DNA from 3 places in the Streptomyces sp. NPDC001393 genome. Region 3 is predicted to be linked to each of the others. Evidence: riboswitches for the same ligand, from Rfam matches in the RefSeq annotation. Region 3 holds a riboswitch; each other region holds the start of a gene.
The links. Region 3 has a riboswitch for cyclic di-AMP ahead of ACWC2T_RS30740 (M23 family metallopeptidase). Riboswitches for the same ligand answer to the same signal wherever they lie in the genome.
Positions count from the first base shown of each region.

Region 1: linked by a shared signal. The riboswitch ahead of ACWC2T_RS07630 (NlpC/P60 family protein) and the one ahead of ACWC2T_RS30740 (M23 family metallopeptidase) in region 3 are both predicted to bind cyclic di-AMP.
Region 2: linked by a shared signal. The riboswitch ahead of ACWC2T_RS18250 (transglycosylase SLT domain-containing protein) and the one ahead of ACWC2T_RS30740 (M23 family metallopeptidase) in region 3 are both predicted to bind cyclic di-AMP.

Region 1 is NZ_JBSFIH010000004.1:182,160-189,970, forward strand. It holds gene ACWC2T_RS07625 (hypothetical protein) at 322-675, shown strand; gene ACWC2T_RS07630 (NlpC/P60 family protein) at 1,045-2,220, opposite strand; cyclic di-AMP (ydaO/yuaA leader) riboswitch at 2,228-2,397, opposite strand; gene pcrA (DNA helicase PcrA) at 2,609-5,101, shown strand; gene ACWC2T_RS07640 (M23 family metallopeptidase) at 5,144-6,655, opposite strand; gene ACWC2T_RS07645 (esterase/lipase family protein) at 6,900-7,751, opposite strand.
Region 2 is NZ_JBSFIH010000014.1:154,053-161,863, forward strand. It holds gene ACWC2T_RS18235 (carboxylate--amine ligase) at 1-1,123, shown strand, start outside; gene ACWC2T_RS18240 (FAD-dependent oxidoreductase) at 1,173-2,375, shown strand; gene ACWC2T_RS18245 (HAD family hydrolase) at 2,480-3,292, shown strand; gene ACWC2T_RS18250 (transglycosylase SLT domain-containing protein) at 3,405-3,899, opposite strand; cyclic di-AMP (ydaO/yuaA leader) riboswitch at 3,904-4,086, opposite strand; gene ACWC2T_RS18255 (polyprenyl synthetase family protein) at 4,609-5,619, shown strand; gene ACWC2T_RS18260 (LolA family protein) at 6,126-7,325, shown strand; gene ACWC2T_RS18265 (ATP-binding cassette domain-containing protein) at 7,395-7,811, shown strand, end outside.
Region 3 is NZ_JBSFIH010000036.1:17,723-25,533, reverse strand. It holds gene ACWC2T_RS30755 (DNA gyrase/topoisomerase IV subunit A) at 1-445, opposite strand, end outside; gene ACWC2T_RS30750 (M16 family metallopeptidase) at 705-2,108, shown strand; gene ACWC2T_RS30745 (M16 family metallopeptidase) at 2,105-3,493, shown strand; cyclic di-AMP (ydaO/yuaA leader) riboswitch at 3,712-3,874, shown strand; gene ACWC2T_RS30740 (M23 family metallopeptidase) at 3,887-4,630, shown strand; gene ACWC2T_RS30735 (GntR family transcriptional regulator) at 4,829-5,515, shown strand; gene ACWC2T_RS30730 (HPr family phosphocarrier protein) at 5,665-5,946, opposite strand; gene ACWC2T_RS30725 (bifunctional acetate--CoA ligase family protein/GNAT family N-acetyltransferase) at 6,126-7,811, shown strand, end outside.

The sequences.
Region 1 (7,811 bases), on a different contig from region 3:
TGGCCGACGGCCGCCCCTGGCCCGGGCGGCGGTGGGGAGTCGGTCACCTGGGGGAGGACGCTAGGCCCGACTGTGACGACTGCGTAACGCAGTGTACGGAACTGGCCTCGACGGACCGGAATGTGACCGCAAGTGAGCGCAGGGCCGTTCCGGAGTCGTCGGCTTCACGCAGCGTGGTGACCGAAGCCCGGAAAGCGGGACGGACGCGAGGCGCCGGGTGCTATGGGGCGCATATATGCAAGATCGTCCGCGCTCTCACCGGCCGCTGTGCCCGGGGCCGGTGACAGGGGGCCGCTGGGCCTCTGGTTAGGCTCCGGGCCCATGGACGTACTCATCCATCTCTTCGTCGGCCTGCACATCATCGGCATCGCCGCGCTGCTCGGCGGTTTCCTCACCCAGATGAAGGCGATGGGCCAGGGCACGGCCCGGTTCGTGCCCGGGATGCTGCACGGCGCACTGACCATGCTGGTCACCGGCGTGGCCCTGGTCGGCCTCAACCAGGCCGACGACCACCACGTCAACACCATCAAGATCGGCGTCAAGCTGGCGCTGCTGGTCGTGATCCTCGGGCTGGTCTACGTGAAGCGTGACGAGGAGAAGATCGACAAGGGCCTGTTCGGCCTCGTCGGAACGCTGACCATGGCGAACATCTTCATCGCCGTTCTGTGGACCTGACGGTCATCCCCATCGGGAACACCGTCGCCCACCGCAGCACGTGGTAGCCGGGCCGGGGCCGCGCCGCCTCGGCGCCGGTCGCCATCACGGCGGCCCCGGCTGCGGGGGGCCGCCCGGCTCACCACGCGCGCGGACTCAAGATGCCGGGCATGCGCCCGATGCCAGGGAGCCGACAGGTCCCTGCCGGGAAGGGCACGCGCGCGTGAAGAGCGAAAACGCCGGTACGCGCGCGTGACGCGGGATGAGCGGGGGAAGCCAGGACCGCGCTCGGGGCGACAGCGGGAGCAAATGCCGCACGCGCGCGTGAGCCGAGTGACGGTCACGCGCGCGTGGACGGAGTAAGAAAGGGCGCCGCCCGGCGGCGGGTGGTCAGCCCGGTCGTACCACGCTGTGGATGATCGACTCGCCGCCGTAGTAGATCGACTCCTCGCGGACGTACGCGCCCGGCTTCGGGGCATGGATCATCATGCCGTTGCCTATGTAGACGCCGACGTGGCTGATGTCGTCGTAGAAGAAGATCAGATCGCCCGGCCGCGCGTCGGCGAGCGAGACCGTGGTGCCTGCGTTGACCTGGTCGTACGTCGTGCGCGGAAGCGTGACGCCGGCGGCCTTCCAGGCGGCCTGGGTGAGGCCCGAGCAGTCGTAGGAGTCCGGCCCGGTGGCGCCCCACACATACGGCTTTCCGATCTGCGCGCGGGCGAAGGCGATCGCCTTCTCGGCCTTCGTGTCGTACGAGCCGGATGTCGTGGACCCCGTCGAGCCGGACCCCGTCGAGCCGGATCCGGTGCCCGAGGACGAGGACGAGGACGACGAGGACGAGTCGGCCTGCTGCCGGGCCGCCTGTTGCTTCGCCAGCTCGGCCGCCTTGCGCGCCGCCTCCTGCTGCTTCTCCCGCTCGATGGCGGCCAGCCGTGCCTTCTGCTGGGCCGTCAGCTGCGACAGCAGCTCGCGGGCCGAGGCCAGCTTCTGCTGGACGGCGGACTTGGCGCTCTGCAGGTCGTGCTGTGAGTCGGTCAGCGTCTGCAGGCTCTGCGCGGCCTCCCGACGCTTCTTCATGGTCGCGGCCTGCTCGCCGATGTAGTCGTCGACCGCGCTCTTCTCCCGTGAGGTCAGCCGGTTCATCAGCTGGGTCTGGTCGAAGTAGTCCTGGGGGTCGTTCGCCAGCAGGAAGGTGGCCGTGTCGGGAGCGGCGGCACCGGTGCGGTACTGCGCCGCGGCGAAGGAACCCAGCTCCTCGCGGGCCTTGTTGAGGCGTGCCGTGCGCCGGGCGAGGTCGTCGCGCAAGGCGTCGACGCGGCCCCGCTGTCTGACGGACCGCTCCTTGGCCGCGTCGTACTTCTCGGTCGCCGACTCCGCCTGGCGGTAGAGGTCGTCGACCTTCTTCTCGACCTCCTCCAGGCTCGGCTTGGTGCGATCGGTGCTCGGGGCGGCCTCTGCGGTCTGCGAGAGCACGGCCATGGAGGTGAGGGCGGCAGTGGCGAGGGCGGGGGTGCGAAGGCCCGTTCCGATGGTCCCGCCGGGGCGCGGCTTGCGGTGCGACGCCAAGGGAGGCGACTCCTTCCAATGGGCCGCCTACCGGGTTAGCTGTCGGGTTCGGGCGGTGGTTCGGAAGGGTTGCCCTACGGCGGCGTCCCGGGTGGGAGCCGGCCGATTCACCCCAAAGTCGGTGGGTCCCCGGCTCCGGGCGCCCTGCGGACGCGCCGGACTCGGCGGAGGCCGCGCGCGCGGCCTGACGGCAACCTAGCCAACTGGTGTGACTAGTGTGAAGGTTGGTGCGTGATATGTCCGATACATTTTCGTGATCTGAGCCCGGAATCGCGTCTGCGTCATCGGGTGATTCCGCAGCGTAAGGGAGGTTTCCGCGTCGCCCGCGCCGGTCGTGTTTCCGGGACGGCGACCGGTTGTCGGTGGGGCGCCCTAGACTCGTAGAGCGATGAGCAGCCTCTTTGACGACAGCTTCCTGGCGGACCTCCAGCCCCCTCGCGGGCACGAGGAGGAACATCCGCCGCCGCCCGAGGACGATCACGCTCCGGAGCCGCTTCCGGACGATCTGTTCGGCGGGAAGTTCGACGCGCCGCCGGACCGGGACGCCTACTACCGCGACGGCGCCCCGCGCCCCGCGCTCGACGCGGCGGCCCTGCTGGAGGGGCTGAACGACAACCAGCGCGCCGCGGTCGTGCACGCCGGCTCCCCGTTGCTCATCGTCGCCGGCGCCGGCTCGGGCAAGACCCGCGTGCTCACCCACCGCATCGCCCACCTCCTCGCCGAGCGGCACGTGCACCCGGGTCAGATCCTCGCGATCACCTTCACCAACAAGGCCGCGGGCGAGATGAAGGAGCGCGTCGAGCACCTCGTCGGCCCGCGCGCGAACGCGATGTGGGTGATGACCTTCCACAGCGCGTGCGTACGCATCCTGCGCCGCGAGTCGAAGAAGCTCGGCTTCACGTCGTCGTTCTCGATCTACGACGCCGCCGACAGCAAGCGCCTGATGGCGCTGGTCTGCCGGGACCTGGACCTCGACCCCAAGCGCTTCCCGCCGAAGTCGTTCAGCGCGAAGATCAGCAACCTGAAGAACGAGTTGATCGACGAGGAGGACTTCGCCGCCCAGGCCACCGACGGCTTCGAGAAGACCCTCGCCCAGGCCTACGCGCTCTACCAGTCTCGGCTGCGCGAGGCCAACGCGCTCGACTTCGACGACCTGATCATGACGACGGTGAACCTGCTGCGCGCCTTCCCGGACGTGGCCGAGCACTACCGCCGCCGCTTCCGGCACGTCCTCGTCGACGAGTACCAGGACACCAACCACGCCCAGTACGCGCTGGTGAGGGAGCTCGTCGGCACCGGGGAACGCTCCGCCGAGGAGGGCAACACCCCGTCCGGCGAGTACGACCTCCCACCCGCCGAGCTGTGCGTCGTGGGTGACGCGGACCAGTCGATCTACGCCTTCCGGGGCGCGACGATCCGCAACATCCTGCAGTTCGAGGAGGACTACCCGAACGCGACGACGATCCTGCTGGAGCAGAACTACCGCTCCACGCAGACCATCCTGTCCGCCGCCAACGCGGTCATCGAGCGCAACGAGTCCCGCCGCCCGAAGAACCTGTGGACCAACGCCGGCCAGGGCGCACGGATCACCGGGTACGTCGCGGACACCGAGCACGACGAGGCCCAGTTCGTCGCCGACGAGATAGACCGCCTGGTCGACGCGGGCGAGGCCAAGGCGGGTGACGTCGCCGTCTTCTACCGCACCAACGCACAGTCCCGTGTCTTCGAAGAAGTCTTCATCCGCGTCGGCCTGCCCTACAAGGTCGTCGGCGGTGTCCGCTTCTACGAGCGCAAGGAGGTCCGGGACGTCCTGGCCTACCTGCGCGTCCTCGCCAACCCCGAGGACTCGGTGCCGCTGCGCCGCATCCTCAACGTGCCCAAGCGAGGCATCGGCGAGCGCGCGGAGGCGATGATCGACGCCCTCGCCCAGCGCGAGAAGATCAGCTTCCCGCAGGCGCTCAAGCGCGTGGACGAGGCGTACGGCATGGCCGCGCGCTCCACCAACGCCGTCAAGCGGTTCAACACGCTGATGGAGGACCTGCGCACGATCGTCGAGTCCGGCGCCGGCCCGGCGACCGTGCTGGAGGCCATACTCGAACGCACCGGCTATCTGGCCGAGTTGCAGGCCTCCACCGACCCGCAGGACGAGACCCGCATCGAGAACCTCCAGGAACTCGCCGCCGTGGCCCTGGAGTTCGAGCAGGCACGCGGCGAGGGCGAGCCGGTGGGACTGGCCGACTTCCTGGAGCAGGTCGCCCTGGTCGCCGACTCCGACCAGATCCCCGACGAGGACGAGGAAGGCTCCGGCGTCATCACCCTGATGACCCTGCACACCGCCAAGGGCCTGGAGTTCCCGGTCGTCTTCCTGACCGGCATGGAGGACGGCGTCTTCCCGCACATGCGCGCCCTCGGCCAGACCAAGGAACTGGAAGAGGAGCGGCGCCTGGCGTACGTCGGCATCACGCGCGCGCGGGAGCGCCTCTACCTCACGCGGTCGGCGATGCGCAGCGCCTGGGGCCAGCCGTCGTACAACCCGCCCTCCCGCTTCCTGGAGGAGATCCCGCCCACCCATGTGGACTGGAAGCGGACGGGCGCGACGGCACCGGTCTCGTCCGGCCCGGCCTCCGGGATCGCGGCCTCGCTGTCCTCGTCCCGCTCGCGTTCCTCGGCGTCGGGCGCGTCCGGGTTCGCCACCCGGCGCACCGCGGAGAAGCCGGTGGTCGCGCTGGCCGTCGGGGACCGGGTCACGCACGACCAGTTCGGGCTCGGCACGGTCGTCGGTGTGAAGGGCACGGGCGCGAACGCGGAGGCGACGATCGACTTCGGCGACACCAAGCCGAAGCGGCTGCTGCTGCGGTACGCGCCGGTGGAGAAGCTGTAGGTCCAAGGGCCCTCGCCGCTCGGCGAGGGCCCACGCGACGACTCAGGTGGGGTCGAGGCCGTGGCTGCGCAGCCACGGCAGCGGGTCTATGGCAGCCCCGCCTGCGGGCCGTACCTCGAAGTGCAGGTGCGGGCCGGTGGAGTTGCCGGAGTTGCCGGAGTACGCGATCGGGTCGCCGGCCTTGACGACCGTCCCGGAGGCGACGCGGTAGCTGGACAGGTGGCAGTACCAGGTCTGCGTGCCGTCCTTCGCCGTCACGATCATCATGTTGCCGTAGGCGCTGTTCCACTTGGTGGTGACGGTGCCGTCGGTGGCGGCCATCACCGTGGTGCCGTAGGCGACGGGGAAGTCGATGCCCGTGTGCACCGACATCCAGTTCACGCCCGCCTGGCCGAAGTAGGCGCTGAGCCCCTTCTGCGTGACCGGCAGCACGAACTTGGGGCGCAGCCGCTCCTTGAGCGCGGCCGCCGCGGCGGCCTTCTTCTTCTCCAGCTCCTGCTGGTTCTTGAGGTCGAGCCGCTCCTGCGTACGGCTCGCCCGGTCGGCGAAGTCGTGGGCGCCGGCGGACAGGGTGTTGAGCTGGGTGTCCAGCTTGCTGTTGGCGACCGAGGCCTTGACGGTGTGCTCGTCCGGGGCGGAGGCGGTGGTGTCCTGGCCGCCGTCGGTCAGCGCGCCGACCGAGGCGACGGCGATGCCGGCGACGCCCATCACACAGGCCGAGGGCACGGCGACGGTCAGCAGCGCCGAGCGCTTGGCCGGCGTACGACGGCGGGAGCGCGCGGCGCTTCGTGCGCCGACGCGCGTCGCAGGCGCGCTCTCCTCCTGGTCGTCCAGCAGGCCGGGCCCGGTGGGCGATTCGTCCGTGGCGCCCAACTCGTCGTCGCCGGCGTGCTGTTCGCCGAACGCGCTGCCCTCGTACGGCACCTCGTCCTCGTACGGCGTCGGGTCGTACGGCATCTGCGGGAAGGACGCCGTCGCCCGCGGGTCGCCGACCTGGTCGAAGACGGGGGCGGCCTGCTGGACGAACGGTTCGCCGGCCTGCTCGGTCTCCACCGGCAGGGCCTGGCCGGCGGAATTCCACTGCGTCGCGTCGAACGTGCCCGAATCGAAGGTCTGGGTGCCCCACGCCCACTGCTGGGTGGGGTCGGCGATGCCGGACTGGTCGGGCGGCAGCCAGGCGGTCGTGTCCCACTGGCCGCTGATGTCGTTGCCCGTCGCCTGGGCGGGGATCGTCCAGGCGGTGGAGTCGTAGGCGCCGGAGTCGTAGGCGGCGTGGTGCTGGGCCGCGTACGGGTCGTAGTTCAGGGTCTGGCCGGTCTGCCACTGTGTGCTGTCGTACGCGCCGCTGCTCTGCTGGCCTGGCAGGCTGCCGAAGAGCGGGTCCGCGGAGAAGGTGCCGGTGCCGTCCGGAAATCCGGTGGTGCCGTAGCCGCCGTACGTGGTGAAGTCACCGTAGTGGGCTTCATGCGTTCCGTACGGCGCGTAGTGCGCGGCGGAGGCGTCGGAAGCCGGGGCCGGGGTGGTCATGGTCCCCGACGGGTGACGGTCGTTCACCAACTTCTCTTTCGCCTCGACAACAGGGGCTGCCAGAGCAGTGCGGCGACTGTACCCGCCGGTACCTCGGCGCGACAATCTTCAACTGGTTTCGCGCCCGCCGTAAACGGGCAATCGGCGGCGTTTCGGGGGGCGCCGGGCACGAGTTTGGCCGAGAGTTCGATTGCTGTTCGATGTTCGGTGACCGTTCGTCACCTGTGCGTCACTCCGTCGCCGGATACTTCACGCCACCATCACAGCACCGTCACGCCACCGTCAGACCGCCGACGACCCGGTCCTCGGGGTGCGGGGAGTCGAGAGCCTCGCGTATCCCGGCCGCCACGGCGGGGTGCACGGGCAGGGCGAGATGCCCGATGCCGGTCACCCGGACGTTCTGCGCGTCGAGGTCGGGGTGTTCCAGGCGGGCCGTCTCCAGCGGCACCATCACGGAGTCCAGGTCGCTCCAGAAGCTGACGAACCGGGTACGGCAGCCGGGCGCGGGCCGATTGAGCTCCTCGATCACCCCCGAACCGGGCCGCATCTGGCGCACGATCGGGTGGGCGTTGGCCAGAGGTGCCGCGCGGGTCCCCGAATGCGGTGTACCCAGTGTGACAAGGGTGCGCACCCGCAGATCACCGCCCAGGCGCTGCACGTAGTAACGGGCGATGAGCCCGCCGAGGCTGTGCCCCACGATGTCGACCCGGTCGCTGCCGGTGCGCTCGCACAGCTCCTCGACGTGCCGGCCGAGCAGCTCGGCGGCGGTGCGGATGTCGCAGGTCAGCGGGGAGTAGTTGAGCGATGCGACGCGCTGCCTGCCATGCTGGGCGAGGTTGCGGCGCAGCAGCACGAACACCGAGCGGTTGTCGATGAAACCGTGCAGCAGCACCACCGGCGGGCCGGACCGGAGCGGGAGCTGGGTGGTGCCGTCCTGGGCGGGCAGGGCGGGGGTGCGGCGTTCCTGGGTGAGGCCGGTCGGATACAGCAGGAGATGACCGGCCAGGATCGCGGCCTCGAGGGCGGTCGCCTTGAGCAGCGCCACGGAGATTCCGGCGAGTCTGCCGGGCCACAGGCGCCGGCAGAACGGGAGAAAGAGCGGCAGTACTCCGGTGACCTTCATGGGCCGACCTCCTGTCGGCACGCCGGAGGACGGCTCGATCCCCCGTGTGCCCTCATGTCC
Region 2 (7,811 bases), on a different contig from region 3:
CATCACCGAGGACGCCTACACGCCCGCGGCCTCCTCCCGTTACCTGAAGAAGGCCTTCGTGTGGCCGACCACCGGCGCGGAGGACCCGGGCCACCTGGTCGAGGGCCTGCTGCGCATCGGCCGCCGCATCGGCCGCCCCGCCGTCCTCGTCCCGACCGACGAGGAGGCCGCCGTACTGATCGCCGAGCACCAGGACGAGCTGGCCGGTTCCTTTCTCTTCCCGCGCGTCGACCCCGCACTGCCGCGTCGGCTCGCCAGCAAGCAGGGCCTGCACGAACTGTGTGTGGAACACGGCATCGCAAGCCCCGCGTCGGCGTTCCCGGAGTCGTACGACGACATCGTCGCCTTCGCCGAGACGGCCCGCTTCCCGGTGGTGGCCAAGAACCGGGAGGCGTTCGTCCGGCGCACACGGCCCGCCGTGGGCGGCACCACGCGGATCGCCACCCGCGAGGGTCTGCTCGCCCTGGCCCGCGACTGGGGCCGGCGGCCGGGGGTGATCCTCCAGGAGTACCTGCCGCGCGAGGAGGCCGAGGACTGGATCGTGCACGCCTGCTTCGATCAGGACGCAACCCCCCTGGCGCTGTTCACCGGCGTCAAGGTCCGCTCCTGGCCGCCGCACGCCGGCATGACGGCGAACGCGTACGTCGTCGACAACCCGGAACTCACCGACCTCGCCGCACGTTTCATCAAACAGATCGGCTACAGCGGCATCATCGACCTCGACCTGCGCTTCGACCGGCGCGACGGGCAGTACAAGCTCCTCGACTTCAACCCGCGCATGGGCGCCCAGTTCCGGCTCTTCGAGAACGAGTCGGGCGTGGACGTCGTACGCGCGATGCATCTGAACCTGACCGGCCGCCCCGTTCCGGAGGGGGAACAGCGCGCCGGCCACCGTTACATCGTGGAGAACATCGACCTTCCCGCCCTCCTCGCCTACCGCCGCAGCGGCTATACGACGCCGCACGCGCCGGCCACGGCGAGCGGGACGGAGCTGGCCTGGCTCGCGGGTGACGACCCGCTGCCGTTCCTCACGATGCTCGCCCGCTTCGTGCGCCCGGGCGCGAAGCACCTCTATCAGCTGTGGCGGACCAACCGCCGCGGCAGCAGCACCTCCACGAAGTAGGCAGAGCCACGCACAGAGTGGCGCGCACCATGTCCTGGGGAGGGACTTCGTGACTCGACCGGTTGCAGTCATCGGGGCCGGGCCGTTCGGCCTGTCCACCGCCGCCCATCTGCGGGCGCGCGGCATCCCCGTCCGCGTCTTCGGCGACCCCATGGTCAGCTGGCGCGACCACATGCCCGAGGGCATGCTCCTGAAGTCCACGCCCGCCGCCTCGAACCTCGACTGCCCGCAGCCCGGCCACACCCTCGCCGACTACTGCGACGCGGCCGGGATCCGCCGCCTGGTGGCCGACGAGGACATCATCCCGGTGGAGACGTTCACCGCCTACGGCGAGTGGTTCCGGCAGAAGCTGGTCCCCGACCTGGAGCAGGTGCGGGTCGTCTCCGTGGACCGCGACAAGAGCGGCGGCTTCGAGCTGAAGCTGGACTCGGGGGAGATGTTCACCGCACGCGCGGTCGTCGTCGCCACCGGCCTGTCGGGCCTCGCGCACCTGCCGGCGGAGCTCGCGGGAGCCGCGGCCGACGGACCGGCGCCCACCGGCCCGGTCTCGCACAGCTCCCAGCACCACGACCTGAGCCGATTCGCCGGCAAGGAGCTCATCGTGGTCGGCGCCGGCCAGTCCGCTCTGGAGACGGCGACACTCGCCGCCGAGGCGGGGGCACGCGTGCGTGTCGTCGCACGCGGCCGCGGCCGGGTCGCCTTCGGCGCGCCGCCCTGGGAGCAGCCGAAGCTGCGCCCGGAGTCCCCGTTCGGCCGCGCCTGGTCGCTGTGGGCGTTCAGCTACTACCCGCACCCCTACCGCTATCTGCCCGAGGCCACCCGCCACTTCCTGGTCCGCCGGGTCCTCGGACCGCTCGGCGCCTGGTGGCTGCGCGAGCGCTTCGCGAGCGCCGTGCAGGTGCAGGACGTCGAGCGGGTGGTGAGCGCCGAGGCACCGGACGGCACCCCCGTCCTCACCGTCCGCACCCACGGCGGGCACACCGAGCGGCTCACCGCAGACCACGTCATCGCCGCCACCGGCTACCGCGTCGACATCGCGGCGATGGATTTCCTCGGCCACGAACTGCGCACCCGGCTCGCGGTGAGCCGGGGCACGCCCAGGCTCGGCCCCGGCTTCGTCTCGTCCGTCCCCGGCCTGTACTTCACCGGCCTGCCCGCGGCGTCGTCGTACGGCCCGGTGATGCGTTTCGTCTGCGGCACGGAGTTCGCCTCACCGCGCCTGACCAAACACCTGGCGGCCGCTCACGGCTGACGGGTCAACGAGGTGCGCGCTGGCGCCACTTGAGGCTGATCAGCACGTAAGTGCGCAGGACCACAAGATGAGTCGGCGGGGCCCGGTATCCGTATTCTCTGATCATGGCAGCCTCCCCCGCATACGCACTGATCGCCACCGACCTGGACGGGACGCTGCTGCGCGGCGACGACACCGTCTCCGACCGGTCGCTCGCCGCGCTCGCGCGGGTGGCGCGGGCCGGCGCCCGGCACCTGGTGGTGACGGGCCGCCCGGCCCCGCGGGTACGGCAGCTCCTTGCGCACCTCGGGTGCACGGGGCTCGCGGTGTGCGGGCAGGGCGCGCAGGTCTACGACGCCGGGACCGGCCGTCTGCTGTGGTCGGTCCGGCTGGACCGGGAGCTGGCCGAGACCGCGCTCGGCAAGATCGAGGCCGAGGTGGGGCAGGTGTACGCGGCCGTCGACCAGGACGGCGTGGAGGGGCTCACGCTCATCGAGCCCGGGTACCGGATGCCGCACCCGACCCTGCCCGCGGTCCGGGTCGGCCGGCGCGAGGACCTGTGGTGCGCGCCGATCAGCAAGGTGCTGCTGCGCCATGCCGCCCTGTCCGACGACGAGTTGGCGGCCATCGCGAGCGCGGTGGTGGGCTCCCTGGCCACGGTCACCATGTCGGGGCCGGGGACCGTGGAGCTCCAGCCGTCGGGGGTGACCAAGGCGACCGGTCTCGCGCTGGCCGCCGAGCGGCTCGGGATCGAGGCGGAGGAGGCACTGGCGTTCGGCGACATGCCCAACGACATCCCGATGTTCGACTGGGCCGGACGCGGCGTCGCCATGGCCGACGCGCACCCCGAACTCAAGGCGGTGGCCGATGAGATCACCCTGTCGAACGAGGACGACGGCATCGCCGTCGTCCTCGAAAGACTGTTCCCGACCGACTGACCGGCATCTCAGTAGGCGCCCGCCCCCGGAAGGCGCGACGACCGCCCGGGGTGCCCTCCGTCAGGTGCGGGCACACGCCGGGCGGCCGATGCCGTGCCGGTCGGCGGGACTGTCAGTACGCGCTGAACACGTTGTCGATCGACCCGTACCGCGCGGCGGCGTAGTTGCAGGCCGCGGTGATGTTGGCGACCGGGTCGTACGGGTTGAAGGCGGTTCCGGCCACGTGGTACGCGTTGAAGGTCGGGTCGATCACCTGGAGCAGGCCCTTGGACGGGGTGCCTATGGCGGCGTTGGAGTCCCAGAGGTTGATGGCGTACGGGTTGCCGGAGGACTCCCGCATAACGTTGCGGTAAATGCCGTTGTAGGAGCCCGGGATGCCCTTCTGGGCCATGATCGCGAGGGACTGGCGGATCCAGCCGTCGAGGTTGTTCGGGTACCCGGCCAGGGTGGTGGAGACCGTCTTGGTGGGCGTGACGGTGGCCGCTGAGGCGCTGGTGGCGCCGATGAGGGGCAGGGCGAGGACGGCGGCACCGGTGCCGGCGACGGCGAGGATGCGGGCGAGGCGGTTGGTGCGAGGGCGGCGGTGGTGCTGAGCGGCAGCAGACATGGGGAAGTCCTCTCCGTCGCCTGCGAGGTGAGCTGTCGGGTTCGGGCGGGGAGGTGCCCGGCCGTGGCTTCGCGAGAAGGCACGGCTTCACCCCGAGCCGTCCCGGTGCGGCGTGTGCCGACCGGTCCGGCGGACTTACCTGGGTCCCCCGCTCCTGCCGTACGAATGAGTTCGTCGATGGGTCACGCGGGCGGCGGCAGGATTCGGCGTCCGCCCGATGGCCCGGAACGTATGCGAGAGCACATGTCGGGAACAAGTACTGGATTCACACAAGGCACGATTTGACCACGGTCTGTGCCGTATGTGGTACTTGATCCTTTGCGTTTGCCAACCTTCAACTCGCGGATGGAGCAAGGGGAGGAGGCGGCCTGGCGGGCCCTCGGTGCCGGAGGTGGGGCGTGACCCAACTCACGAAATAACAAAGTATTTCAAATCGGGCATGAGGGATTCGGGCGGCTCGGGTGGGTGATGGAACCTGTGGCGGAAGCCGCGGTGGAACCAAAGTGCGTGTATTCCTGTTAAGTCAATAAATGTCCGTTCTTATCACTTGATCAAAAACATACCGGTCGTGATCCGATACCGCCCGGGCTGGACCGGTGGGCGCTATCGGTGATCGAAACAGGACCGGATACGCTGACTTGAGTGATGGCAGCGACCTATCGACAAACCGTGTAATCGCCAGCAGACACCAGCAGACAGGAGACCCCTCGTGACCGTCGTCGGGCCGTTCGGGCTGAGCGTGCGGGACCAGGCTCTGGAAGCCGATGTCCAGGCCGGATTGGCGGCTGTCGAGGAAGGCTTGCTCGAGGCCACCAAGAGCGAGGTCCCGTTCATCACGGAGGCCGCGCAGCACCTCGTACGAGCCGGCGGGAAGCGGTTCCGGCCGCTGCTCGTGATGCTCGCGGCCCAGTTCGGCGACCCCTACGCGCCGGGCATCGTGCCCTCCGCCGTGGTCGTGGAGCTGACCCACCTCGCCACGCTGTACCACGACGACGTCATGGACGAGGCAGCCGTGCGGCGCGGCGTGGACAGCGCCAACACCCGCTGGGGGAACTCCGTCGCGGTCCTCACCGGCGACTTCCTCTTCGCCCGCGCCTCCCAGATCCTCGCCGACCTCGGCCCCGAGGCGGTCCGGGTGCAGGCCCTCGCCTTCGAACGACTGGTCACCGGCCAGATCCTGGAGACCGCCGGCCCCTCCGACGGCCGTGACCCGGTCGAGCACTACCTGGACGTGCTCGGCGGCAAGACGGGCTCGCTGGTGGCGGTGTCGTGCCGGTTCGGCGCGATGATGTCCGGTGCCGACGAGACCGTCGTTGACGTGCTCACCCAGTACGGAGAGCGGCTCGGAGTCGCCTTCCAGCTCGCCGACGACGTCCTGGACATCGCCTCCGACTCGCACGAGTCCGGCAAGACCCCGGGCACCGACCTGCGCGAGGGCATCCCGACCCTGCCCGTGCTCCGGCTGCGCGAGCGCGCCGCCCGCCTCGGTCTGGCCGAGGACATCGCGCTGTGCGAGCTGCTCGACTCCGACCTCGGCGACGACGCCCGGCACGCCGAGGCGCTGGCCGCGCTGCGCGCCCACCCCGCGCTGGAGCAGGCCCGCCGGGACACCGTCCGATACGCGGAGGAGGCTCGCGCCGCGCTGGCGCCGCTGCGGGAGTGCGACGCCAAGGCCGCGCTGATGGAGCTGTGCGACGCGGTGGTGCACCGCGCCGGCTGACCCCGGCCACCTCCACCCCTCGCACCCCCCTGCCACACCGTGCCACGCCCCGGCCGTACGACCTGGCACAGGGCCGACACGTCTCCGGCCGTCCGGCGCGCCGCGATTCTCGCCGTGCGCGACCGGGCCGTCGCCTGGCCGTCCGCCGCGCCAAGCCTCCGCTCACACGGCGGTCGGCCCGGGCCCGTACACCCCGTACGACCAGGGCAATCCCTGCATGCGTACGGCCCGTGTCGTCCGCACGCCCCGTGCGTCCGCGCGGCCTCGGCGACCCCGTACGGCCCCTCCGTTCCGCTGGGACCCCTACGGGTCGGCGGAGTCCCGGCCCCTACGTGTCATACCGCAGGCGTACGCGGAGTTGGCTCCGTGGTCTGACGCTTCCTCATGGCTGATTTGATGAGATGGAGACCAGGGAAATCACCACTCCTCACCGATTCGGGTGAGAATGGCGGCTCTGGTGGACCAGCGTGAGAACAGCCGCCGCCGACGACGGAGGTAAGGCACACATGGCACCGTACGAATCCGACGACGCAGTGGACGCCGGGCGGGACGAGGAGCGGCGCGCGGGACGCCGCAGGGCGGCCCGCTACGCGGTCCCGGTCGCCGTGGTGGGGGTCGCGGCGGCCACGATCGGTCTGGTCCCGGCGCTCGCCGCCTCCGGTGACCCCGACCTGCCCAGGATCACGGCACAGCAGCTCATCGAGAAGATCGCCAAGTCGGACGTGCAGCAGCTGTCCGGCACCGTCCGCATCGACACCGACCTCGGCCTGCCCAACCTCGGCGGCCTGGAGAACAGCCTCGCCTCCGGCGCCGTCAAGGGCTCCGGCGACGGCTCCTCCGCCGACCCGCGGTCCCAGCTCACCTCGCTGGTCTCCGGCACGCACACGCTGCGCGTCGCCGCCGACGGCCCCGAGAAGCAGAAACTGTCTCTCCTGGAGAGCGGCTCCGAGTACAGCCTCATCCACAACGGCACGAACGTGTGGGGCTACGACAGCAAGACCAACGAGGTCTACCACGGCATCTCGGCCGACTCCGGCAAGGAGCACAAGGCCGAGCCGCCGGCCACGCCGAAGGACTTCGCCGACCAGGCGCTGAAGTCGGTGGACGGCACCACGTCCGTCACTGTCGACGGCACCGAGCGCGTCGCCGGCCGGGACGCCTACAAGCTGCTGATCAAGCCCCGGCAGTCCGGCACCACGGTCGGCGCCATCAGCATCGCCGTCGACGCGAAGACGGGCATGCCGCTGAAGTTCACGCTGACGCCGAAGAGCGGCGGCGCCGCCGTGCTCGACGTGGGCTTCACCCAGGTCTCCTTCGCCGAGCCGGCTGCCTCCACCTTCGCCTTCACCCCGCCCAAGGGCGCGAAGGTGACGGAGGAGAAGAAGGACGCCGCGGCCAGGAAGCACGCGCCGGGGTCCGGCGAGGACTTCGCCAGGGGCATGAACGGCGCAAACGTGCTCGGCAAGGGCTGGACGTCCATCGCCACCTTCGACACCGGCACCAAGGGCGGCCTGCCGACCGGCTCCCGGGGCGGTGACCTCGGCGGCTTCCTCGGCTCGCTCGGCGACAAGGTCTCCGGCAAGTTCGGCAAGGGCACGGTGTTCTCCACCCGCCTGGTCAACGCGCTGATCACCGACGACGGCAAGGTGTACGCCGGCGCGGTGACGAAGGACGCCCTGGTGAAGGCGGCGAACACGGGAAAGTGACCCCGTCCGGGCACTACGGGCCGTGATCGTACGTTCACCCTTCACGGAGGTACGGATCGAGGGGGGCCGATGGACGGACCGTCCGCCACGGAGCGGGAGGCGGGGGACGCAGGGGAGCGTGCCCCCGGGCAGGCGGAGACGCGTCTCCCGGGGCACGTCCAGGAGCGTGCCCCGAGGCAGGCGGAGGCGAGCGTCATCGCCACCCGAGGCCTCACCAAGCGCTACCGCGGCGGACAGCTCGCCGTCGACGGCCTCGACCTGACCGTCCCGGCGGGCAGTGTCTTCGGCTTCCTCGGTCCGAACGGCTCGGGCAAGACCACCACCATCCGCATGCTGATGGGCCTGATCGAGCCCACGGCAGGCACGGCCCACGTGCTGGGCCGCCCGATGCCCCGGGCGGCCCGGTCCGTCCTCCCCCAGGTCGGCGCGCTCATCGAGGGCCCCGCGCTGTACGGCTTCCTCTCCGGCCGGGACAACCTCCTGCGC
Region 3 (7,811 bases):
ACTCGGTCATCAGGCTCGTCGCCTGGGCCTGCCGGCACTCGGTGTACCGCATGGCGGCCGGCGGGTCGTCGTTGCCCAGCGAGCCGAAGTTGCCGTGGCCGTCGACCAGCGGCACGCGCATGGAGAACGGCTGGGCCATGCGCACCAGGGCGTCGTAGATCGACGCGTCGCCGTGCGGGTGCAGCTTGCCCATGACCTCGCCGACGACACGCGCGCACTTCACGTAGCCGCGGTCGGGGCGCAGGCCCATCTCGTTCATCTGGTACACGATCCTGCGGTGCACCGGCTTGAGGCCGTCACGGGCGTCCGGCAGGGCGCGTGAGTAGATGACCGAGTACGCGTACTCGAGGTAGGAGCCACGCATCTCGTCCACGACGTCGATGTCGAGGATCTTCTCCTCGTACGAATCGTCGGGCGGCGGGGTCTTCGTGCTGCGGCGGGCCATCGCTGCCGGCTCCTTGCTCAACGGATGGACGGATCTGACGCGGACCATTGTGGACCGAGGCACTGACAAGCCGTGCCGCGACCCGGTCCCGGCGGCCTTCCCGGGCGTCCCCGGGCGGGTCCGACGCAGGCTACGGGATCCGCTGTGGGCGTACGTCCCGCGGGAACTTCGCCGACGCCCCGCACGCTTTGCATACAGTGGCTGGAACGGCAGGAAAACCGCGGTTTCCACAACCGCCTCCGCTCGCGAAGGGACGCACATGCCCATGGGTCACACGACCACAGCCGAGGCAGGCTCCGGGGGCCTGACAGCGACCGAGCACCGCCTGGCCAACGGTCTGCGCGTGGTGCTCTCCGAGGACCACCTGACCCCCGTGGCGGCGGTCTGCCTCTGGTACGACGTCGGCTCCCGCCACGAAGTCAAGGGACGTACCGGCCTGGCTCACCTTTTCGAGCACCTGATGTTCCAGGGCTCGGCGCAGGTCAAGGGCAACGGTCACTTCGAGCTGGTGCAGGGCGCCGGCGGCTCGCTCAACGGCACCACCAGCTTCGAACGCACCAACTACTTCGAGACCATGCCCGCCCACCAGCTGGAGCTCGCCCTCTGGCTGGAGGCCGACCGCATGGGCTCGCTGCTGGCCGCCCTGGACGACGAGTCCATGGAGAACCAGCGGGACGTCGTGAAGAACGAGCGCCGCCAGCGCTACGACAACGTGCCCTACGGCACCGCCTTCGAGAAGCTGACCAGCCTGTCGTACCCGGAGGGGCACCCCTACCACCACACGCCGATCGGCTCGATGGCGGACCTGGACGCGGCCACCCTGGAGGACGCCCGCCAGTTCTTCCGCACCTACTACGCGCCGAACAACGCGGTGCTCTCCGTGGTCGGCGACATCGACCCCCGGCAGACCCTCGCCTGGATCGAGAAGTACTTCGGCTCGATCCCGTCCCACGACGGCAAGCCCGCCCCCCGCGACGGCTCCCTGCCGGAGATCATCGGCGAGCAGAAGCGCGAGGTCGTCGTCGAGGAGGTCCCGGCGCGCGCCCTCATGGCCGCCTACCGGCTCCCGCACGACGGCACGCGCGCGTGCGACGCCGCCGACCTCGCCCTGACCGTCCTCGGCGGCGGCGAGTCCTCCCGCCTCTACAACCGGCTGGTCCGCCGCGACCGTACGGCCGTCGCCGCCGGCTTCGGCCTGCTGCGCCTGGCCGGCGCGCCCTCCATGGGCTGGCTGGACGTGAAGACCTCCGGCGACGTGGAGGTGCCGGTCATCGAGGCCGCCATCGACGAGGAGCTGGCCCGGTTCGCCGAGGAGGGCCCCACGCCGGAGGAAATGGAGCGCGCCCAGGCCCAGTTGGAGCGCGAGTGGCTGGACCGGCTCGGCACGGTCGCCGGCCGCGCCGACGAACTGTGCCGGTACGCCGTCCTGTTCGGCGACCCGCAGCTCGCCCTCACCGCCGTCAAACGCGTCCTGGCGGTGACCGCGGAGGAGGTCCAGGAGGTCGCCAAGGCCCGCCTGCGCCCCGACAACCGCGCGGTCCTGGTCTACGAGCCGCTGTCCGCCGAGTCCGCCGAGCACACCGAGGAGGCGGGGCGCGGCGAGGACCCGGAGCAGGAAGCGACCGTAGAGGCCGGTAACGAGAACGAGGAGACGGCCAAGTGACCGAGCTCGCCACCATGGACTTCCACCCCCAGCCGCAGCCAGGCCAGGCCAGGCCGTGGGCGTTCCCCGCCCCCGAGCGCGGCACGCTCGACAACGGCCTGACCGTGCTGCGCTGCCACCGCCCCGGCCAGCAGGTCGTCGCCGTCGAGGTGCTGCTGGACGCGCCCCTGGACGCCGAGCCGGCCGGCCTGGACGGCGTCGCCACGATCATGGCGCGGGCCTTCTCCGAGGGCACCGACAAGCACTCCGCCGAGGAGTTCGCCGCCGAGCTGGAGCGCGCGGGCGCCACCCTGGACGCGCACGCCGACCACCCCGGCGTCCGGCTCAGCCTTGAGGTCCCGGCCTCCCGCCTGGCCAAGGGCCTCGGCCTGCTCGCCGACGCGCTGCGCGCGCCCGCGTTCGCCGACAGCGAGGTCGAGCGCCTCGTCCGCAACCGCCTGGACGAGATCCCGCACGAGCTGGCCAACCCCTCCCGCCGGGCCGCCAAGGAGCTCTCCAAGGAGCTGTTCCCGGCGGTCTCGCGCATGTCGCGCCCGCGCCAGGGCACCGAGGAGACGGTCGAGAAGATCGACGCCGCCGCCGTACGCGCCTTCTACGGCCGGCACGTACGCCCCGCCACGGCCACCGCGGTCGTGGTCGGCGACCTCACCGGCGTCGACCTCGACGCGCTGCTCGCCGGCACCCTGGGCGCCTGGACCGGCACCCCGGGCGAGCCGCGGCCCGTGCCGCCGGTGACCGCCGACGACACCGGGCGCGTGGTCATCGTGGACCGGCCCGGCGCCGTGCAGACCCAGCTGCTCATCGGCCGCGTCGGCCCCGACCGGCACGACCGCGTGTGGCCCGCCCAGGTGCTCGGCACCTACTGCCTCGGCGGCACCCTCACCTCCCGCCTGGACCGCGTCCTGCGCGAGGAGAAGGGCTACACCTACGGTGTGCGCGCGTTCGGCCAGGTCCTCAGGTCCGCGCCGGACGGCACGGGCGCCTCGATGCTCGCCATCAGCGGCTCCGTGGACACGCCCAACACCGGGCCCGCCCTGGAGGACCTGTGGAAGGTGCTGCGCACCCTCGCGGCGGACGGCCTGACCGACGCCGAGCGGGACGTGGCCGTGCAGAACCTCGTCGGGGTGGCGCCGCTGAAGTACGAGACGGCGGCGGCCGTCGCGAGCACGCTGGCCGACCAGGTCGAGCAGCACCTGCCCGACGACTTCCAGGCGACGCTCTATCAGCAGCTCGCGGCGACGGGCACGGTGGAGGCCACGGCGGCCGTCGTGAACGCCTTCCCGGTGGAGCGCCTGGTGACCGTCCTCGTCGGTGACGCCGCCCAGATCAAGGCGCCCGTGGAGGCGCTCGGCATCGGTGAAGTGACCGTGGTGGCGGCCGAGTAGCCGGACAGCGGCACGCGCGCGTGGGGCCCTGACGGACTAAGCACCGTCAGGGCCCCCGCTGTTCCACTCCCTTCCCCAGATGCCCGGTTTGAGGCGGAGGTTGCCCGTCTGACCTGTGGGATGCGCTACAAACGCCCGGATCGGTTTGGGATTCCGAAGCGGGCTTCCGTAGCGTCTTCCGGGCTGTTCGTCGGGCAGTGCGCTGCATCCGCGGCACCGGACAGCCATCGCCGAGTCCCCGTACGGCGCGAGCCAGGGGAGCCGGGGACCCACGCAGTCCCTGGGGTGAATCGGGCGCCCGCGCATGCCGCGAGGGGTCCGTAGGAGACCTTCCTGCTCCGAACCCGTCAGCTAACCCGGTAGGCGAGAGGGAAGGAAAGGACCAGCCACTTCATGGCGTTCATGTGCGCCACCGGGAAGCACCGCAAGCCCGGCCGGGTCAAGCGCACCACCGCTCAGGCGGCGGGCATCGCGGCCCTCACCACCACCGGTGCCGTCGGCACCCTCGCCGCCTCCCCGGCGCTCGCCGCCGAGCACACCGTGGAGCAGACCGGTCTCACGCCGGTCCTCACCGTGAGCGACGACGTCGCCGAGCACATCGCCGCGCAGGCCGCCGCGCAGAAGCAGGCAGCCGAGCAGAAGGCGGCCGAGGAGGCCGCGGCGAAGAAGGCGAAGGACGAGCGCGAGGCCAGGGCCCGCGCCGCCCGGGAGGCCGAGCGCAAGCGCCTGAACGCCTTCGTCGCCCCGATAGCCGACTCCTACGTCTCCACCGGCTACCAGGCCAGCAGCTCCCTGTGGTCCTCCGGCCACCACACGGGCATCGACTTCCACGCGGCCACCGGCACCCCCGTCCACGCGGTCGGCTCCGGCACCGTCGTCTCCACCGGCTGGGGCGGCGCGTACGGCAACCAGATCGTGATCCGCATGGCCGACGGCATGTACACCCAGTACGGCCACCTGTCGTCCATCGGCGTCTCGGTGGGCCAGCAGGTCACCCCGGGCCAGCAGATCGGCCTGTCCGGCGCGACCGGCAACACCACCGGCCCGCACCTGCACTTCGAGGCCCGCACGACCCCCGACTACGGCTCGGACGTCGACCCCGTCGCCTACCTCCGCGAGCACGGCGTGAACGTCTGACGCCGCATCGCACGGCCCGCGAAGCCCCGGCTCACCGAGCCGGGGCTTTCGCCGTTTTTCGCGGGCCCCGCCCGGCCCGCTGACCAAAAAATATCCATGGAATCCGGCCCGCCGTCGGAAATTCCGGCTCATTGGAATAGAGTCACGGAACACGCGTCCATCGTCGACGTTTCACGGGGATTAAGGCGGAGGTCGGTCATGCGTATTCCGGCGCACTCGGTGTGCACGGCCATCCGGGACGACATCGTCGCGGGTGTCTACGAGCGCGGCGGCCGGCTGACCGAGGAAGTCCTGGCCCGTCGCTACGGCGTCTCGCGCGTCCCCGTCCGCGAGGCCCTGCGCACCCTGGAGGCCGAGGGCTTCGTGGTGACCCGCCGGCACGCGGGCGCGTGCGTGGCCGAGCCGACCGAGCAGGAGGCCGCCGACCTGCTGGAGATGCGCATGCTGCTGGAGCCGCTCGGGGCCGCCCGGGCCGCCCAGCGGCGCACCGAGGCCCATCTGAAGGTGCTGCGCGGCCTCGTCAGGCTGGGCCAGGAGCGGGCCCGCACGGGCAACAGCGGCGACCTGCGCTCGCTGGGCGGCTGGTTCCACGAGACGCTCGCCCAGGCCTCCGGCAGCCCGTCGCTGACGGCGATGCTCACCCAGCTGCGGCACAAGATCGCCTGGATGTACGCGGTGGAGGCGCCGGTAAGCCCGGTGGACCACTGGGCGGAGCACGGCGCCATCGTCGACGCGGTGGCGCGCGGCGACGGTGAGCGCGCGCGGGCGGTCACGGCGCTGCACACCGAGCGCGTGACGGCCGCGCACCGGCTGCGTTTTGCCGGAGGCGCCGAGCGTGTGAGGACTTCGCAACACGCCGTAAACATGTCGGGTCTTCGGCATTAACACGGGCGCCGTATACAAAGAAGAGTAATTCGGCTGCGGTGTATTTCCGCTGCCCGAATTCAGGTGTGCGCGCAATGAGCCCGGAAAGGGTGGAGCCGCGCCGCCCGAAAACAGGCGACGCGGCTCCGGCGTTATCGCTGTGCCGGTGTTCAGACCGTCTCGGGCAGTTCCTCGAGACCCTCGGAGACCAGCTTGGCCAGACGGTCCAGGGCGGCGTCCGCGCCCTCTGCGTCGGAGGCCAGGACGATCTCCTCGCCCCCCTGGGCGCCAAGCCCCAGGACAGCCAGCATGGAGGCCGCGTTGACGGGGTTGCCGTCAGCCTTGGCGATCGTCACCGGGACGCCTGCGGCCGTGGCGGCTCGGACGAAGATGGAGGCGGGGCGGGCGTGGAGGCCCTCGGCCCAGCCGACGTTGACGCGGCGCTCAGCCATGTGTTGCTGCCCTTCAGTCTTCAGGGTTGTCTAGACCAGTTTCCCATATCGTGAAGCATGCCCGGAGCGCACCGTCGTCCGCTCCGGTGTGGCGCCGGAACCGCGGCCTCGGTTCCGGCTTGTCGTCCTCCACAGACTGCCCCGCGCCGTTGTCGGACGCGAGCCGTACTCTGGGGCCCATGCAGACCTCGGCGGACCGGCAGGACCGGCACCTCTACCCCGCCCACTGGGAGGCGGACGTGGTGCTGCGCGACGGGGGTACGGCGCGCATCAGGCCCATCACCATCGATGACGCCGACCGCCTGGTCAGCTTCTACGAGCAGGTCTCGGACGAGTCGAAGTACTACCGCTTCTTCGCGCCGTACCCCAGGCTCTCCGCCAAGGACGTCCACCGCTTCACGCACCACGACTTTGTGGACCGGGTGGGACTCGCGGCCACCATCGGCGGCGAGTTCATCGCCACCGTACGCTATGACCGCATCGGCGCCGACGGCATGCCCGCCTCCGCACCCGCCGACGAGGCCGAGGTCGCCTTCCTGGTGCAGGACGCCCACCAGGGCCGCGGGGTCGCCTCCGCCCTGCTGGAACACATCGCGGCGGTCGCCCGTGAACGCGGCATCCGCCGCTTCGCCGCCGAGGTGCTGCCCGCCAACACCAAGATGATCAAGGTGTTCACGGACGCCGGCTACACCCAGAAGCGCAGCTTCGAGGACGGCGTCGTCCGCCTGGAGTTCGACCTCGAACCCACCGACCGGTCCCTCGCCGTGCAGCGCGCGCGGGAACAGCGCGCCGAGGCCCGGTCGGTACGGCAGCTGCTCATGCCCGGCTCCGTGGCGGTCGTCGGCGTCGGCCGCGCCCCCGGCGGCGTCGGCCGCAGCGTCCTCGGCAACATCCGGGACGCCGGCTACGGCGGCCGGCTGCACGCCGTGAACAAGGCCTTCCCGGAGGACCTCGGTGAGGTCGACGGGGTGCCGGCGTACCGGCGCGTGCGGGACATCGGCGATCACGTGGACCTCGCCGTGGTCGCCGTACCGGCCGAGCACGTGCCCGCCGTGGTCGCCGAGTGCGGGGACCACGGAGTGCAGGGGCTCGTCGTGCTCTCCGCCGGGTACGCCGAGAGCGGGCCCGAGGGGCGCGAGCGGCAGCGGGCGCTCGTGGAGCAGGCGCGCGCGTACGGCATGCGGATCATCGGCCCGAACGCCTTCGGGGTCATCAACACCGCGCCCGGTGTCCGGCTGAACGCCTCCCTCGCCCCGGAGATGCCCCGCCCCGGCCGCATCGGCATGTTCGCCCAGTCCGGCGCCATCGGCATCGCCCTGCTGTCCCGGCTGCACCGGCGCGGGGGAGGGGTCACCGGAGTCACCGGCGTGTCCACCTTCGTGTCCGCCGGCAACCGCGCCGACGTCTCCGGCAACGACGTCCTCCAGTACTGGTACGACGACCCCGAGACCGACGTCGTCCTCATGTACCTGGAGTCCATCGGCAACCCGCGCAAGTTCACCCGCCTCGCACGCCGGACGGCGGCGGCGAAACCGCTGGTCGTGGTGCAGGGAGTCGGATCCGCCCCGCAGGGACACGCGGTACGGGCCACCCGGCTGCCGCACGCCACGGTCTCCGCGCTGCTGCGCCAGGCCGGGGTGCTCCGGGTCGACACGATCACCGAGCTGGTCGACACGGGCCTGCTGCTCGCCCGGCAGCCGCTGCCGGCGGGGCCGAGGGTGGCGATCCTGGGCAACTCCGAGTCGCTGGGGGTGCTGACGTACGACCGGTGTCTGGCGGAGGGGCTGCGGCCTTCGCTCCCGCTGGACCTGACCACCGGGGCGACGGCGGAGGACTTCCACGGGGCGCTGGCGCGGGCCCTGGCC